DNA from 3 places in the Mesorhizobium sp. M7D.F.Ca.US.005.01.1.1 genome. Region 2 is predicted to be linked to each of the others. Evidence: predicted binding sites of a transcription regulator. Region 2 holds the regulator's gene; each other region holds the start of a gene.
What was found. The regulator HrcA, encoded in region 2, represses chaperone genes, less so after heat shock. The targets are predictions, from matches to a motif close to GTTAGCACTCNCNNNNNGNGAGTGCTAAC.
Positions count from the first base shown of each region.

Region 1 (5,859 bases), 2.5 Mb from region 2:
CCTGATCGGAACTGTTTGAAAAAACCTTTTCTCAAGTCAAGGCTAGGCCAGATCGGGAGGTCGTTCAAGGGGAAAAGTGGGTTGGAGCTCCGTGGGTGGAGAGAAAGGTCAGAGATAGCAAGGCTTGGGTTCCTCGCCCCCGCAAAGCGGGGGCGAGTAGCCACCGATTGTCAGCGAAGTGTTAATCGCTTGCGCGCCATGGTGGTCTCCCGCCAAGACAGCAGAGCCCCGCCATGTCCGATACGCCCTACAGTCCGAAAGGCCCGGCGCGGCCTCGCGCCGGCGTGACGGCGGCCATGCAAGGCGCCGACGAACGCCGCCGTAACGCGGCCACCATCGCCCGGCTCAAGGCGGAGCTCGCGGCGCAGGCGGCACTGATCGCCAGCCAGGAACTTTCGCTGGCGCACAGCCGCAAGATTTTCGACCGCGCCTCGGTCGCCGCGCGGCTCGGCGTTTGGGAATGCAGCCTGCCCGGCGAGCAGCTGGCATGGACCGATGTGGTCTATGATCTGTTCGACCTGCCGCGCGGCTCGGCGCTCGATCGCTCGGAGATCGTCAAGTGCTACCCGGCGGAGTCGCGCAAGGCGCTGGACACGTTGCGCGGCCGCGCGATCGCCGAGCGCAGCGGCTTCAATCTCGATGCCGAGATCACCACTTTCGCCGGCCGCAGCCGCTGGATCCGCATCACCGCGACCGTCGAGTGCGAGGAGGGCGTTCCCGTGCGCATCTTCGGCATGAAGCAGGACATCACCGAAGAGAAGATCCTGTCGGACCGGATGCGCTATCTCGCCGAATATGACGTCATGACGGGGCTTGCCAATCGCGGCCGGTTCCAAGCGCGGCTTGCGCTTGCCGACGAGGGCCGCCCGCTCGGCGCGCTGCTTCTGGTCGACCTCGACGGCTTCAAGGCCGTCAACGATACGTTCGGCCATGTCGTCGGCGACGAATGCCTGAAGGAAGCGGCAAAGCGGCTTGCCGCCGGCTGCGGCGAGGCCGATTTGGTGGCCCGCGTCGGCGGCGACGAGTTCGCGGTGCTGGTTGGGCCGCATCTCGATCGTGGCGCGGTCTCGGGTCTGGCGCGCCGCATCATCGAGGCGATGGGCAAGCCGGTCGCCGCCTGTGGCCAGTCGCTCGGGCTCGGCGCCTCGGTCGGCATCGCCTTCGCTGAAGCGGGCGCGCACTGCGATCTGTTCGCGCAGGCCGACACCGCGCTCTATGCCGCCAAGGCGGCAGGGCGCAACACGTTCCGCATCTTCAAGGCGCAAGCCGGCGTGAGAGGCCGCAGCGCCGCGGCGTGAGATCTGGCGGCTGTTTGTTCTACAGCCCTCGCCGACCTGGCCCGCACATCTTCCACAGTCGGTGGCGCCCATTTGCATTTGGCATGCAGGGCGCTCGCGAAAAGAGTGCTATGGAAGGGACATGAGCGTCCTTGCTCCGCTCTTCCCGACATTCGAGGTCATTTTCGTGCGTGAACCGTCGCTGCTGCCCGTCTTTGGAAAACTTGGCCTCAAGGCGCCTGTCGCCCTGGTGGCGCCGGCGTCGTCGGCGGGTGTCGTGTCGCGCCTGCGGGAGCTGGTGGCCGCGCATGGCGGCATGATGCTGAAGCTGTCGGTCATCGCCTGGACGGTGCTGATCCTGGGCGCCGTGTTTTTCATGATGCAGGGCTGACCGGCATGGCCAACCGCTACACGCTGCGCATGCAGATCCCCCAGAGCTGGAGCATCATCGACGTCTTCACCGGCCAGCCTGCCGTGGTCCGGCAAAAGGTGATGGTCGGGATGGGTCCGCGTGAGGCCGAGGACATGGTCGTGCAGATGAATGTCCGCGACGTCAAACGCCGCGAGCGGGCCGAGCGCAAGGCCTGATCCGTACCGGCCGCCGGCAGAAGCCTGCCGCACCGCAAATCAAGGGATTCCCGTGAGAGCCAGCCTGAAGCAGAAGATACTGGAGGTCTGCGACCGCAAGATCTCCGAGAAGGGGGCCGGCGTCGGCGTGTCGTTCTACGCGTTTTTCGCCAACAGGAACGACGACCCCGAACTCCTGATGGAAGCCGCCGAATGGTGGATCAGAACGCACCGCCTCGACCATTTTGAAAAGGCTGCGAAGATACGCGCGATGGTCGAGGAGATGGATCTTTAATCTTTGTTTTGAGCGACATGCATTGGGCTGATCAGCCGAAATCGGCTGCCGTCAGCACATACATGCTCTTGTGGGTGCGGTCGTAGGCCTTTGCCGCCACTTCGCGGATGGCGCTGCTCTCGGTGTCGAATGTCTGGAGGTAGCCGGCTTCATCGGCCGCGGTTCCCGGCCGCATCTTGGCCATGGCGTCGGCTGCGACGGAGAACGAGATCTGGAACATGCCGTCATGGCCGACGAAACGGATGCGCTTGCCGGCTTCGTCATAGCTGCGGCTGCGGTTGGGGAAGGTGAGGCTCATGTCTTGACCTCCGTGGCGGCGGCCTTCTTGGTCACCCGCTTCTTCTTCGGCGTCGGGTTCAGGGCTTCAGCGACGCGGTCGGCCTCTTCCTTGGCCAGCCGCAGCTCCCTCAGCCTTGCCGTCTTGATCTCCCGGGCCCTTGCCTCGGACATGTATTCGGCGGTTGCCTTGTTTTTCTCCGCCGTCTTTTTCTGCTTGTCGACAAAGCGGGCTTCAGCTTTTTCCATGATCGTCTGATTGCCTTCGGCCATCGAAGAAATCTCCCTTGTGCCTGAAATCGTGAAAGTGAACTTGTCCGATAAATAGGCACTCGATCGGCAAAATTCAATCTTTTGAATTATTTGACACTCTGCGGATAGCACGAAACGGCTGGCCGAAATAATACTTTTGAATATTTAATCTGGCCCGCGAATAATTTTTGGCACTCCTATCTATCGAGTGCCAACGCGTCTATAAAGGACGGGCGTGGCCGCCTGTGCCGGCCCCAGAAAGAAGTTCCCATGAAATTTCGGCCACTCCACGACCGCGTCGTCATTCGTCGCGCTGAAGGCGATATCAAATCCAAGGGCGGCATCATCATTCCCGACAATGCCAAGGAAAAGCCGCAGGAAGGCGAAGTCATCGCCGTCGGCCCGGGTGCACGCGACGAAAACGGCGCGCTGATTGCACTCGACGTCAAGGCCGGTGACTTCATCCTGTTCGGCAAATGGTCGGGCACCGAGGTCAAGATCGACGGCGAGGACCTTCTGATCATGAAGGAAGCCGACATCATGGGCGTTATCGACAAAACCGGCGTCGAGAAGACCGTGCCTGCCAAGAAGGCCGCCTGATTGGAGCGCTGCGTGTCCTTCGGGATGCGCAAGGGACACTCCGGGCTTTGATCATGGAGGGCAGGGCTCTGCCTTCCTCAACCGAACTGGATAAAAAATCATGTCTGCCAAGGAAATCAAATTCTCCACCGATGCGCGCGACCGCATGCTGCGCGGCGTCGAGATCCTCACCAATGCGGTGAAGGTCACGCTCGGCCCCAAGGGCCGCAACGTCATCATCGACAAGGCCTATGGCGCGCCGCGCATCACCAAGGACGGCGTCACCGTCGCCAAGGAAATCGAGCTTGCCGACAAGTTTGAGAACATGGGCGCGCAGATGGTACGCGAAGTCGCCTCGAAGACCAACGACCTGGCCGGCGACGGCACCACCACCGCAACCGTGCTGGCCGCTTCGATCCTGCGCGAAGGCGCCAAGCTGGTCGCCGCCGGCATGAACCCGATGGACCTCAAGCGCGGCATCGACCAGGCGGTTTCCGCCGTGGTCAAGGAAATCCAGGCGCGCGCCAAGAAGGTCAAGTCATCGGCCGAGATCGCACAGGTCGGCACCATCGCCGCCAATGGCGATGCCAGCGTCGGCGAGATGATCGCCAAGGCGATGGACAAGGTCGGCAATGACGGCGTCATCACCGTCGAGGAAGCCAAGACCGCCGAGACCGAGCTCGACGTCGTCGAAGGCATGCAGTTCGACCGCGGCTATCTCAGCCCCTATTTCGTCACCAATGCCGACAAGATGCGCGTCGAGCTGGAAGAGCCCTACATCCTCATCCACGAGAAGAAGCTCGGCAATCTGCAGGCAATGCTGCCGATCCTCGAGGCGGTGGTGCAGAGCGGCAGGCCGCTGCTGATCATCTCCGAGGATGTCGAGGGCGAGGCTCTGGCGACGCTGGTCGTCAACAAGCTGCGCGGCGGCCTCAAGGTCGCGGCCGTCAAGGCGCCGGGCTTCGGTGACCGTCGCAAGGCGATGCTGGAAGACATCGCGGTGCTGACATCAGGCCAGATGATCTCCGAGGACCTCGGCATCAAGCTCGAAAACGTCACCATCGAGATGCTGGGCCGCGCCAAGCGTGTGCTGATCGAGAAGGACACCACCACGATCATCGACGGCGCCGGCACCAAGGCGACGATCCAGGCGCGCGTCGCCCAAATCAAGGGCCAGATCGAGGAGACGACCTCCGACTACGACAAGGAAAAGCTGCAGGAGCGGCTGGCCAAGCTCTCCGGCGGCGTTGCCGTCATCCGCGTCGGCGGCGTCACAGAGTCGGAAGTCAAGGAAAAGAAGGACCGCATCGACGACGCGCTGAACGCAACGCGCGCGGCGGTTGAAGAAGGCATCGTGCCCGGCGGCGGCGTGGCTCTGCTGCGTGCCCGCTCGGTGCTTGGCGGCCTGACCGGCGCCAATGCCGATGTCACGGCCGGCATCACGATCGTGCTTAGGGCGCTCGAAGCGCCGATCCGCCAGATCGCCGAGAATTCCGGCGTCGAAGGCTCGATCGTCGTCGGCAAGCTCACCGACAGCAAGGACCACAATCAGGGCTTCGACGCCCAGAACGAGACCTATGTCGACATGATCAAGGCGGGCATCGTCGATCCGGCGAAAGTGGTGCGCACCGCACTGCAGGATGCCGGCTCGATCGCGGCCCTGCTGATCACCGCCGAAGCGATGATCACCGACATTCCGGCCAAGGATGCAGCACCGGCAGGTGGTGGCGGCGGCGGCATGGGCGGCTACTGATCCTGATTCAGGTGAGGCCGGCCTGCAAACGCCGGTTTCCGTACCCAAAAGTACGCTCCGCTCCGGTTTTCGGAAACCACCGTTTTCGGCTCGGCCTGACCTGAATCTTCTACGCCGGTTCCAAGAGCCGGGACTACCGCCGGGGGATTTTCTCCCGGCGTGCAGGCCTCTAGCCCAGGAGACGGATCCATGATCACGTTCGTGCGGAAGCCAGAGACGGTCGTCACGACCGAAAAAACCGAGGAAAGCCGCTTCGACCGTATCCGCAGGATTGCCGCCGACAAGCACAAGAAATCCGACTCCGACACGGCAACGCCAGCGAAGAGCGAACCCAAACGCCCGATGTGAGCGCTGCGGCTCGTACGCCACTACTTTCCGCTCAACCCTCAGCACCACGTCGCGTGTCAGCGGCGCGAGTTCGATGCCGTCGGTCGCTTGCGGGTCCAGCCAGATCATCTCCTCGATTTCGGCGGCCGGCATCGGCTGGCTCTCGATCGGCTGTGCGGCAAAAGTGAGCGCGAACAATTCCGCTTCGACCGTGTAATCCGGCTCATTGGCCGCCTTAGCCGAAAACAGGCCGAGCCGGGCGGCGATGCCGGGGTCGATCACCAATCCGAGTTCCTCGCGCAATTCGCGCACCAGGGCATCGACCGGTTCCTCGTCCGGCTCGATCTTGCCGCCGGGTTGCATGAAGGCGTTGGTATCGCGCTTGCGCACCAGCAGCAATTTGCCCGACGCATCCGTGATCACAGCTGCGGCAATCCTGATCTTGCGGCTTTCGGAGGGGATGGAATTCACGCTAGTATCATCTGTGGTCGTTTGGTGCGGAGCTTGCCAGATTTTGGCAGGCGACCGAGACG
Region 1 covers NZ_CP034453.1:5,578,312-5,584,170, reverse strand. Annotated here, with positions in the region: gene EJ076_RS27185 (sensor domain-containing diguanylate cyclase) at 234-1,298, shown strand; gene EJ076_RS27180 (hypothetical protein) at 1,420-1,668, shown strand; gene EJ076_RS27175 (hypothetical protein) at 1,674-1,865, shown strand; gene EJ076_RS27170 (DUF6500 family protein) at 1,918-2,139, shown strand; gene EJ076_RS27165 (DUF1488 domain-containing protein) at 2,171-2,437, opposite strand; gene EJ076_RS27160 (hypothetical protein) at 2,434-2,688, opposite strand; gene EJ076_RS27155 (co-chaperone GroES) at 2,938-3,267, shown strand; gene groL (chaperonin GroEL) at 3,368-4,999, shown strand; gene EJ076_RS35320 (hypothetical protein) at 5,189-5,347, shown strand; partial or broken gene EJ076_RS36170 (NUDIX domain-containing protein) at 5,489-5,716, opposite strand.
Region 1: EJ076_RS27155 (co-chaperone GroES) is a predicted target of HrcA. The motif match lies at 2,855-2,883, and genes of this name have one in related genera.

Region 2 (5,859 bases):
CCGAGCGAGACGCGATTGACGCCGGCTGCCCGGTAGCCGCGAAAGCGTTCGGCCTCGACCGAGGACGGATTGGCCTCGAGCGTCACTTCGATGCCATCGGGCACCGTCCAGTTCTTCGCCACCGCGTCCAGAACCCTGGCCACCGTTTCCGGCTTCATCAGCGACGGCGTGCCGCCGCCGAGAAAAATGCTGGTCACCTCGCGCGGCCCGGTGCGCTCGCGCATCGTCGCCAACTCGGCCTCGAAGGCACTGGCGAAGCGGTCCTGGTCGACTGGCTGGTGGCGGACATGGCTGTTGAAGTCGCAATAGGGGCATTTGGCTGCGCAGAACGGCCAATGGACATAGACGCCGAAGCCGGGCGTCCGGTCGAGCAGCATGCTCATGCCGAGCCCAATCTCGCTTTGGCGAATTTCTGGAAAGCGCGGGCGCGGTGCGACAGCGCCGTCGGCTGGCCGGGCTTCCAGCCGTGTTTTTCCTCAGCGCTCATCTCGCCGAAGGTTTTTTCGAAGCCATCGGGCAGGAACACCGGATCATAGCCGAAGCCGAGCTCGCCGCGTGGCGGCCAGACCAGCGTGCCTTCGGCCTCGCCGCGATAGTATTCCGCCTCGCCGTCGGGGAACGCCAGGCAGATGACGGCGACGAAGCGGCCTTTGCGCTGTTGTGGCAAGGCCGCGCCGACTTCCTGCAACGCCACTTCGGTGCGTTGCATGGCCATGCCGAAATCGCGCGAGCCGTCGGGGGTTTCGGCCCAGTTGGCGGTGTAGACGCCGGGCGCGCCGTCGAGCGCGTCGACGCACAGGCCGGAATCGTCCGACAGCGCCGGCAGGCCGGTCGCCTGGGCTGCGGCGAGCGCCTTGATGTAGGCGTTCTCCTCGAAGGTGGTGCCGGTCTCATCCGGCTCCGGCAGGCCATACTCCTTGGCCGACTTGGCTTCGAAGCCGAACGGCCCCATCAGGTCGGCGAATTCGCGCAGCTTGCCGGCATTGTGGCTGGCGACAACGATCTTCTTGCCATCAAGAGAATGCATCAAAGGCCCCAGATTCGTGGCTCGGCAAATTCGATCGAATTGCCCGAGGGGTCGCGTATATAGATCGAATGGCCGCCTTGCGGCCACTCGAATTCGCTTTCAATGGCGATCTTCTTCACCTCCAGATGCGCTTTCCAGCGCACGATTTCGTCGGCGGTCGCCGCAAAGCACAGATGACCCTCGCCGACAGCGCCGTGCGGCGGGACCGGCAGCCTGGCGTCGGGGACCGGCGGCACCTTCGTCGCCTCGGCATTGAAGACGAGCAGCACGCCCGGTCCGCAGCGGAAGAAGAGGTGCCTGCCGTCGACCCTGCCGAGCAGGTCGAGCCCGAGGATGCCGACATAGAATTCTTCCGCCGCCGCCAGATCGGTGACGTAGAGGGCCGATTCCAGGATAGCGGAGGGGGTCACCAGAAAACCGTCAAGCCACTGCCATCTGCTGCAGGCTGACCAGACGCTGGATGCCTTTCTTGGCCAGGCCCATCAATTCCGCGAACTGATCTTCGGAGAAAGGCTCGCCCTCGGCGGTGCCCTGGATCTCGACGATGCCACCCTTGCCGGTCATGACGAAATTGGCGTCGGTGCCGGCCGAGGAATCCTCGATATAGTCGAGGTCGATGACCGGCTGGCCATCATGGATGCCGCAGGAGATCGCCGCGACATGGTCCTTCAGCACCTTGGCGACACTGGCCATCTGGCGCGCTTCCATCCAGCGCAGGCAGTCATACAGCGCCACCCAGCCGCCGGTGATCGAGGCGGTGCGGGTGCCGCCATCGGCCTGGATGACGTCGCAGTCGACGGTGATCTGCTGCTCGCCCAGCGCCTGCAGGTCGACCACGGCGCGCAAGGAGCGGCCGATCAGCCGCTGGATTTCCAGCGTGCGGCCGCCCTGCTTGCCGGCAGAAGCCTCGCGGCGCATGCGCTCGCCGGTCGAGCGCGGCAGCATGCCATATTCCGCCGTCACCCAGCCTTTGCCGGAATTGCGCATCCAGCCCGGCACTTTTTCCTCGAGGCTGGCCGTGCACAGGACATGCGTGTCGCCGAACTTCACCAGGCATGAGCCTTCGGCATGCTTGGAGACGCCGCGCTCGAAGGAGATGGCGCGCATTTCGTCGAATTGGCGTTTGGAGGGGCGCATTCTGGCTGCTTTCTTGTCATTTTTCGGAATCTTGGCCGGCTTGTAACCACATGGGACGCGTGGCGCAAAGGAAAATGGCCTGACGATCCGACACAGACACCGGGCGATCTCACAAAGACACCGGGTTGCGCGGGCCGCGGCGAAGTCTATATCTTGGGCCGGAGGTTTTTGGCCGTATGACCAAGGCAGTCGATCCGAGTTCGCAGTCGCCCGCGCTTCAGTCGCTCGACATGCGTTCCCGCGACATCTTCCGACGCATTGTCGATTCCTACCTCAGGGACGGTGAACCCGTGGGCTCGCGCAGCCTGTCGCGCATCCTGCCCTCCTCGCTGTCGCCGGCGACCATCCGCAACGTGATGAGCGACCTCGAGCATCTCGGCCTGATCTACGCGCCGCACATCTCGGCCGGCCGGCTGCCGACGCAGGCCGGCCTGCGTTTCTTCGTCGACGCCTTCATGGAGCTTGGCGACCTTTCCGACGAGGAGCGCCGCGCCATCGAGGCACAGGTGCGGGCGTCGGGCTCCGGCGCGACGCTGGAGCACATGCTGACCGAGGCCAGCCAGATGTTGTCGGGCATGTCGCGCGGCGCCGGCCTGGTGCTGGCCGCCAAGAACGAGGTGGCGCTGAAGCACATCGAATTCATCCAGCTTGAGCCGACCAAGGCATTGGCGGTGCTGGTGTCGCAGAACGGCGACGTCGAAAACCGCGTCGTCGAACTGCCCGTCGGCATCACCGTCTCGCAATTGCACGAGGCCTCGAATTTCCTCAACGCCCATATCCGCGGCCGCACGCTGGCCGAGGCGCGGATCGAGATCGCCCGCATCAAGGAAGAGACCAGGGCTGCACTCGATACGCTGTCGCAGGACCTGGTCGAGAAGGGGCTGGCGGTGTGGGCCGGCGCCGACAGCGGCCTGCCGGCGCGACTCATCGTGCGCGGCCGCGCCAATCTGCTGGAAAACGTCACTGCCCAGGCCGACATCGAATTGTTGCGGCATCTGTTCGAGGACATGGAGACGCAGGACGGGCTGATCCAGCTGCTCGACCTCGCCGAGCAGGGCTCGGGCGTGCGCATCTTCATCGGCTCGGAAAACAAGCTGTTTTCGCTGTCGGGCTCGTCGCTGGTGGTAGCCCCCTATCGCGACAAGGACGCCCGCGTCGTCGGCGCGCTCGGCGTCATCGGTCCAACCCGGCTGAATTACGCGCGCATCGTGCCGATGGTGGATTACACCGCGCAGCTGATATCCCGCATGCTCCGTTGAGCTGATCTAACCGAGGAGACGACGATGGCGCTGGAAGAACTCAAGGCCCGGATCAGCCTGTTGCTGGAGGAAATGGTCAACCAGCCGGAAGACCAGCACGAAATCCAGGAACAGTTGCGCGAAAAGCTGCGGGAAATGCGCGCCATGGGCCTGCCGCTGCCGGCCGACCTCGTCGAGCTGGAAAAACGCCTCGACGACGATTTCTACGCTGCCGGAACCTGAATCCGGAGATCGGGGCCTTCCTCCAACGCATCGTGTGCCGCGGAACGATCGGCGAAGCCGCCCGTTGCTGTCTTCACGGCCAAGTGTTGGAGGGCAGGATGATCCGTTTCGCCGGGCTGGCTATCTCCGCTACCCTGTTTGTCACCACCACGGCATTCGCGCAGCAGGCAGACGAGCCCGTGTTGAAAGGCGCGGCCGCTTTCGGCGACTGGCGCGCCGACCGGCCGGGGGTGCGCCGCCTGATCAGGCCGAACGATCTGCCGAAGCCCTACGCCACCAAATCCGCCTCGAACAGCGCCGGCCTCGCCGAAAGGCCGGCGGGCGCCAAGCCCAAGCTGCCGCAGGGCTTTTCGGCCGAGCTGATCGCGTCAGGCATCGACAATCCGCGCGTCGTGCGCGTGGCGCCGAATGGCGACCTGTTCGTCGCCGACAGCGAGGCCAACCAGGTCCGCGTCTATCGCCTGGCCGAGGGCAGCGCAAAGCCGGCGCAGGACGGCATCTTTGCCGGCAACCTCAACCAGCCCTATGGCATCGCCTTCTATCCGCCGGGCAATGATCCGCAATGGGTCTATGTCGCCAACAGCGACAGCGTCGTGCGCTTTGCCTATCGCAAGGGCGACCTGAAGGCATCAGGCGATCCGGAAACCATCATCGACAACATCCCTGCCAATCATCACTGGACGCGCGACATCGCTTTTTCGCCGGACGGCAAGACGCTTTATCTGTCGGTCGGCTCGGGATCGAATGTCGCCGAGGATATGGGCAAGGAACCGGAGGGCGGACTCGACGCCTGGGCGAAGTCGAAGCCGCTCGGCGCCACATGGGGCTCTGAAGACGGCCGCGCCGACGTGCTGGCCTTCGATCCGGACGGCAAGAACGGACGCATCGTCGCCACCGGCCTGCGCAACTGTTCGGGCATGACCATGCAGCCGGCGACCGGCGCGCTGTGGTGTGTCGTCAATGAGCGCGATGGGCTCGGCGACAATGTGCCGTCCGAATATGCAACAGTGGTCAAGGACGGCGCCTTCTATGGCTGGCCCTGGTACTATATCGGCAACAACGAGGATCCGCGCCGCAAGGGCGAGCGCCCCGACCTTGCCGGCAAGGCTGATATTCCCGATGTACTGATGCAGGCGCATTCGGCGCCGCTCAACATCGCCTTCTACGACGGGAAGACCTTTCCGGCCGAATACCAAGGCGACGCCTTCGTCGCTCTGCATGGTTCATGGAACCGCGGCAACAGGACCGGCTACAAGGTGGTGAGATTGCTGTTCAAGGATGGCAAGCCGACCGGCGAGTATGAGGATTTTATCACCGGCTTCGTCGTCTCCAGCGGCGAAGTCTGGGGTCGACCGGTCGGCGTGGCGGTGGCGAACGACGGCGCGCTGATCGTGACCGAGGACGGCAACGGCACCATATGGCGTGTCACCCATGACGACGGTCGATCTTGAGCAATCTTACCTAGATGGCGCAAGGTCTTCTTCGAGTGTTCCAGCGATATCTGGTGCAATGGATTCCGACCCAAGGGAATTCAATTCTGGTCCGTTCCATGCGACAAGGCTTTCTGATCTGAGACGAATACCATGACCCTCACCGGATTCCTCGCCTACAGCGCCGCCCTCGGCATCGCCGCCGCCATTCCTGGTCCCGGTATCACCGCGCTTGTCGCGCGTGCGCTCGGCTCCGGCTTCCGCTCGTCGCTGGCGATGTCCTTTGGCCTGATGGTTGGCGACCTCACCTACCTGACCGCCGTGGTGCTCGGCCTCGCTTTCGTCGCGCAAACTTTCGGCATGGTTTTTCTCGCCATCAAATGGCTCGGCGTCGGCTATCTCGCATTCCTCGGCTGGCGTTTCTGGAACAGCGGCATCACGCCCGAGACCGTCGAGGCGAGGAAGGGCAAAGGCGGGTTGCTGTCGAGCTTCGTCGCCGGCCTGACCGTCACGCTCGGCAATCCGAAGACGATGATCTTCTACCTCGCCATCACGCCGACCATCGTCGACCTGAAGACCATCACGCTGGCCGATTACGGCATTCTCGTTGCGCTGACGGTCGTCGTGCTCTTGGTGGTGCTGGTGCCGTATCTGGCGCTGGCTGCCAAGGCGCGCTGGTTCCTGAAATCGCCGCGCGCGCTCAAGGCGCTGAACCGCACCGCCGCCGGCTTCATGGTTGGTGCTGCTGCAGCGATTGCCGCCCGCCAATAAAGGGCTCTCGGCC
Region 2 covers NZ_CP034453.1:951,815-957,673, reverse strand. Annotated here, with positions in the region: gene hemW (radical SAM family heme chaperone HemW) at 1-383, opposite strand, end outside; gene rdgB (RdgB/HAM1 family non-canonical purine NTP pyrophosphatase) at 380-1,027, opposite strand; gene EJ076_RS04565 (VOC family protein) at 1,027-1,437, opposite strand; gene rph (ribonuclease PH) at 1,448-2,164, opposite strand; gene hrcA (heat-inducible transcriptional repressor HrcA) at 2,341-3,423, shown strand; gene EJ076_RS04550 (hypothetical protein) at 3,448-3,645, shown strand; gene EJ076_RS04545 (sorbosone dehydrogenase family protein) at 3,744-5,096, shown strand; gene EJ076_RS04540 (LysE family translocator) at 5,229-5,846, shown strand.

Region 3 (5,859 bases), 2.6 Mb from region 2:
GCGCGCATGCATTGGCGCTGCTGGTCGAATCGTCGCTGGAAGGGCTGATGGTGATCGCCCGCGCCACCCGCGACCGCGCCCCGCTACAGGCCGTGGCCGACGAGGTGGCGGCGCTGATCGAAGCGGCCGTGCTTGCCGGCGAGGTAAAGCAACGCGCGGATGCCGCCGTCTGAGAGACGTCCACAACGACCGCTGCGCAAAATAAAAAGGGCGGCATCGCTGCCGCCCTTTCAGTAAGCTTAGCCAGATTGGCTGGATTAGAAATCCATGCCGCCCATGCCGCCCATGCCGCCGCCGCCCATGCCGCCAGGCATGCCGCCGCCAGCCGACTCCTTCTTCGGAGCCTCCGCGATCATGGCTTCGGTGGTGACGAGCAGGCCGGCGACCGAGGCCGCGTCCTGGAGAGCCGTGCGAACGACCTTGACCGGATCGACGATACCCATGGCGATCATGTCGCCATATTCGCCGGTCTGGGCGTTGTAGCCGAAGGTCGCGCCCTTGTTCTCAAGGATCTTGCCGGCAACGATCGATGCTTCCGCACCGGCGTTGGCCGCAATCTGGCGGGCCGGAGCCTGCAGCGCACGACGAACGATGTTGATGCCAGCGGCCTGGTCGGCATTGGCGCCGGTGGCCTTGATGTTGGCCGAAGCGCGCAGCAGCGCGACGCCGCCGCCTGCAACGATGCCTTCTTCGACGGCCGCGCGGGTCGCGTTGAGGGCGTCATCGACGCGGTCCTTCTTTTCCTTGACTTCGACTTCCGTCGCACCGCCGACGCGGATCACCGCAACGCCGCCCGCGAGCTTCGCGAGACGTTCCTGCAGCTTCTCCTTGTCGTAGTCCGAGGTGGTCTCTTCGATCTGCTGCTTGATCTGGGCAACGCGGCCCTGGATCTCGGCCTTCTTGCCGGCGCCGTCGACGATGGTGGTGTTCTCCTTGGAGATCGACACCTTCTTGGCGCGGCCGAGCATGTTGAGGCCGACGTTCTCGAGCTTGATGCCGAGGTCTTCCGAGATGACCTGGCCACCGGTGAGGATGGCGATGTCTTCCAGCATGGCCTTGCGGCGATCACCGAAGCCCGGCGCCTTGACGGCGGCGATCTTCAGGCCACCACGCAGCTTGTTGACGACCAGCGTGGCCAGAGCCTCGCCTTCGACGTCTTCCGAGATGATGAGCAGCGGCTTCGAGGTCTGCACGACGGCTTCGAGAACCGGCAGCATGGCCTGGAGGTTGGAGAGCTTCTTCTCGTGCAGGAGGATGTAGACGTCCTCGAGCTCGGCAACCATCTTGTCGGCGTTGGTGACGAAGTAGGGCGACAGGTAGCCGCGGTCGAACTGCATGCCTTCGACGACTTCGAGTTCGGTCTCGGCGGTCTTGGCTTCTTCAACCGTGATGACGCCTTCGTTGCCGACCTTCTGCATCGCTTCCGCGATCATCTTGCCGACCGACTCGTCGCCATTGGCCGAGATCGTGCCGACCTGGGCAACTTCCTCGGAGGTCTTGATCTTCTTGGCAGCCTTGCCGAGCGCCGCGACGACTTCGGTCACGGCCAGATCGATGCCGCGCTTCAGGTCCATCGGGTTCATGCCGGCGGCAACGGCCTTGTGGCCTTCCTGGACGATCGACTGTGCCAGAACGGTTGCGGTCGTGGTGCCGTCGCCGGCGATGTCGTTGGTCTTCGAAGCAACTTCGCGGACCATCTGCGCGCCCATGTTCTCGAACTTGTCCTCAAGCTCGATTTCCTTGGCGACGGTGACGCCGTCCTTGGTGATGCGCGGGGCGCCGAACGACTTGTCGATGACGACGTTGCGGCCCTTGGGGCCGAGCGTGACCTTCACCGCGTCGGCGAGGATGTTGACGCCGCGCAGCATGCGCTCGCGGGCATCACGGGAGAATTTTACGTCTTTGGCAGCCATTTTTAGCTCCTGGCAAGGGCTTGGGGTAAGCCCGGGATTCAGTTGACGGTGAGGCCGATAATCAGCCGATGATGCCCATGATGTCGGATTCCTTCATGATCAGAAGGTCTTCGCCATTGAGCTTGACTTCGGTGCCCGACCACTTGCCGAACAGGATGCGGTCGCCAGCCTTGACGTCCAGCGGGACCAGCTTGCCAGCTTCGTCGCGAGCGCCGGAGCCGACAGCGATGATCTCGCCTTCCTGCGGCTTTTCCTTTGCCGTATCCGGGATGATGATCCCGCCGGCGGTCTTGGATTCGGATTCGACCCGGCGAACGACCACGCGGTCATGAAGCGGGCGGAACTTCGACTTTGCCATTTTTTCTTCCTCGATGAGAACGGTGAGAACAGTTCCTCCGTCCGGCGGCGCCGGACCTATGGTTAGCACTCACCAATGGAGAGTGCTAACGTGGCGCTGAAATAGGCCGCCGACCTTTGAGAGTCAAGGTGCGCGAAGACCGTGATGCGCGCGAAATTTTTCTCATGCTGCCGCACGATTTCAGAAAGCCTGGGTTGCGCGCGCCCCGGCTTGAAACGCCGTCCTGCTGTCTTCAGTGTCTTGGCGCCCGCAGCACCAACAGCGGGCATCGCTCGGCAAGCCCATAGCTCCCGGTTAAAGCGATGCGGACATCGCCAAAGAACGCTTTCGCCTCGCTCACCAGTGTCGTCGCCGGCGCGAAGCTGTAGATGGCCGGCGAGTTCCGATAGACATCGATGGTGCCGATGGTGGGCAGGTCCCAGCCCGTGCGAGCCGAAAGCTCTTCGCGGTCAGGAAACAACGCATCGAAACTTTCCGCGATCGTCCTGACCGGAATGGCATGGTCGGGCGCATCGCCCGTCGCGGTCATGGCGACGCGCCATTTGAGTTCATGGAAGGTCGAGACACCGCCCGACAGTGCAAACGCCGGCAGCGCCGCCGGGTCTTCCGGTGTTTCCGGACCGGCAAAGAGACGCAGTCCCGCGCGGCCGTCGGTGCGCAGTACGCCAGCGATTGCCGCAAACAGCGCCCGGCGCCCGGTTGAAAGGCCGAGCGCCGACAGGCAGCCGTCGCCGATCACCGCATCGACGCTTGCGTTCGACACCGGCAAGTCGAGCCAGTCGCCGTTGATTGCCTTTCGCAACGCGGTGTCGCCTGGCCAGATACCGGCGATCATGTCGGAAGATTCGTCAACGGCCGTCATCGTCGTCCCGAGCCCGGCGAGTTCCGGCGTCACGCCAAGCAGAACGACGTGCGCCTTCGAAAGGTTGAGCTCGCGCTCATAGGCCTCAACCGCTTCAGCCGGCGGCCGCAACGGTGGTCCGAGCAACTGCCAGTGCCCTCGAATGGCATTCCAATGGTCGGTCATCCACAGCCCCAAGCCGGCATTGTATTTGCAGCTATAATCGAGGACGCTAATGAGACCAAGCGGGGGACGCATGACACGCATCGCGGTTATTACGCATGAGTTCGACAGGTTCGAACGCTGGCGCGGCCCGCTGTTTCGCCGCGGCAGTTCCTATATGCTTTTCGATCTGCTGAAGGAACTGAAGCGACGCGGTCATTCCGTCCGCATAATCGCCGGAACGTCGGCAAAGCCGGAGGCCGACATCGCGGTGCTGCACGTCGATGCGACCGTGACGCCACCCGAATATGTCGAATACGCACGCGCTTTTCCCTTCTGCCTGAACATCGGGGCTGCCGACATCTCCAAACGACGCGTCAGTGGCGCCTTGATCGGCAAGGATGACGACTGGCAAGGGCCAGTCATCGTCAAGAGTAATCTCAACAATCTCGGGGTGCGGGAGCAGGCGCTCAACCGGCGATCGCTGCGTGCCGGAAAGCCGAGGCCGTTTCCCGGCGTCAAGCTTATCGAGGGTTATCGCGTCTATGCATCCCTTTCGGATGTTGCGCCGGCGGTCTTCGACCGCAGCGATCTCGTCGTCGAAAAATTCATTCCTGAGCCGGAGTCGGACGGCTTTGGAGCCCGCTTCTGGATATTCTGCGGCGAGCGCGAGCGCTGCACCCGCCATGTCTCGCCGCAGAGCCTCGTCAAGGGCGACGATACGATCCGTCATGAGCCGGTTCCGGTTCCCGAGGAGCTTCGCGCGCTGAGGCGCCAGCTTGGCTTTGACTACGGAAAGTTCGATTTCGTCATGCATGAGGGCAGGGCGGTGCTGCTTGATGCCAACAAGACACCCGGTGGCGCCCGCAATCTTTCTGCGTTTCTCGCTGCCGGCAATGCCAATCTCGCCGACGGCTTCGAAAGCCTTATCCGCCAGGTTGCATAGCGGGCGTTCTGGTGCTCACGCCGCCCGGGCAGCTTGACGATGATCACCAAGGCTACAAAAACAGCCGCAGCTGCGTGTGGATGATCGAACGGTAATCTTCGATCGTGCGGCGGCTTTCTGCTTCGCCCTCGGCAAGCGCCAGGCGCACCACGCCGCCGGCGAGCTGGAAGGTCAGAAGGACAATGCGTTCGAACTGCTCGCGCTTCTCGGGCTCCAGCAGGGCGATGACATGGTCGCAGAACATCTTGGCCTGATGTCGGGTTTCGGCGATGTCGAGGTTCTTGAGCGCCTTGTCGGCCTGGATGGCGTTCTGCAGATCCTGGATGGCCGGATCGCCGGCGACACGGCTGAGATAGTCGTCAAGCAACCGGTCTGCGGCCACGATCACGTCCTTCGCTTCGCGGACATCGGCGATGATCGCCGTCAACCGTGCGCGGCTGACCTCGGAGAACCGCTCATAGAGCATCGCCAGGATCGCCGATTTGTTGGGAAAATAGTGATAGACGGTGGCGATCGGCCCGCCCGCCAGCATGCCGACCTCCTTCATGGTCACGGCGTCGATACCCTTCTCGCCGATCAGCCGCATGGTCGTCGACAGGATCGCGTCGATGCGCTCGCGGCTGCGTTCCTGCTTGGGCCTGCGCCTGGGCTCGGTCGCCATTCTCTTCACTTCGGTCATGCACCGATCTTTCGCACGGTTTCCAAATTCCGGTTGACAAAAAATATGATCAAGTATCAGTTTCTGAAATGCTGACAGGTTGTCAGCTTTTTTGCCACACGGCAAGGACGTTGGGAGGCGCCTTTGACTTCGACAACTACCGGCCACGCAGGCAATGGCGACTGGCTGGTCGGCAATCCGACCGGCGCACAACTTGCCTCGGCCCTGTGGATCGGTTCGGTTGGCCTGCTCATTCTAGGCCTGCAGCCGGTGCTGCTCGGGGCCCTTTACACCGAGGGCCATGTCAGCGGCGATGAACTGGCGCTGGTCGCCACCGCCGAGATGATCGCCATCGCCATCGGTTCGGCTGTCGTGGCGATGTTGCTCTCGGCGCGCAACATGCGCTGGAAAAGTGCCATCCTTCTGCTGCTGCTGGCGCTGGCCAATGTGTGGACGGCCTATGCTGCAAGCGCCAACACGCTGATTGCGGCCCGCGCCCTGGCCGGGCTCGCCGAAGGCGGTCTGGTCGCGGTCGCCACCGAACTGATCGCCCGTTCGCGGCGCGCCGAGCGCATCGGCGGCTTTTTCGTCACCATGCAGACGCTGGCGCAATGCGCGCTTGCCCTGTTGCTGGCGCTTTATGTCATTCCGGCCGCCGGGTCGGCGGGTGGGTTCATTGTTCTTGCCGTCGTCTGCGTCATGTCGCTGGCGGTCGCCTTCACCGTACCCGGCGGCTATGCCGACCTGCCCAAGGAGGAGAATCTGGCCAATGTGCTGACGGTTCCTTCGCTCACCGCGCTGCTGTCGGTCTTCTGCTACTTCATGTTCTTTGGCGCGGTCTGGGCCTTTCTGGAGCCGCTTGGCGCCCAATACGGCATCGATGGCCGCACCGTCGGCCTGATCGTCTCGGCCAGCCTGGCGGTGCAGGTCCTGGGTGCGATGACGGCCACCGCGTTCGAGGCGCGCATCGATTATCGCGCC
Region 3 covers NZ_CP034453.1:3,566,914-3,572,772, forward strand. Annotated here, with positions in the region: gene EJ076_RS17075 (TetR/AcrR family transcriptional regulator) at 1-173, shown strand, start outside; gene groL (chaperonin GroEL) at 258-1,913, opposite strand; gene groES (co-chaperone GroES) at 1,975-2,271, opposite strand; gene EJ076_RS17090 (class I SAM-dependent methyltransferase) at 2,504-3,298, opposite strand; gene EJ076_RS17095 (hypothetical protein) at 3,369-4,220, shown strand; gene EJ076_RS17100 (TetR/AcrR family transcriptional regulator) at 4,273-4,899, opposite strand; gene EJ076_RS17105 (MFS transporter) at 5,023-5,859, shown strand, end outside.
Region 3: groES (co-chaperone GroES) is a predicted target of HrcA. The motif match lies at 2,333-2,361, and genes of this name have one in related genera.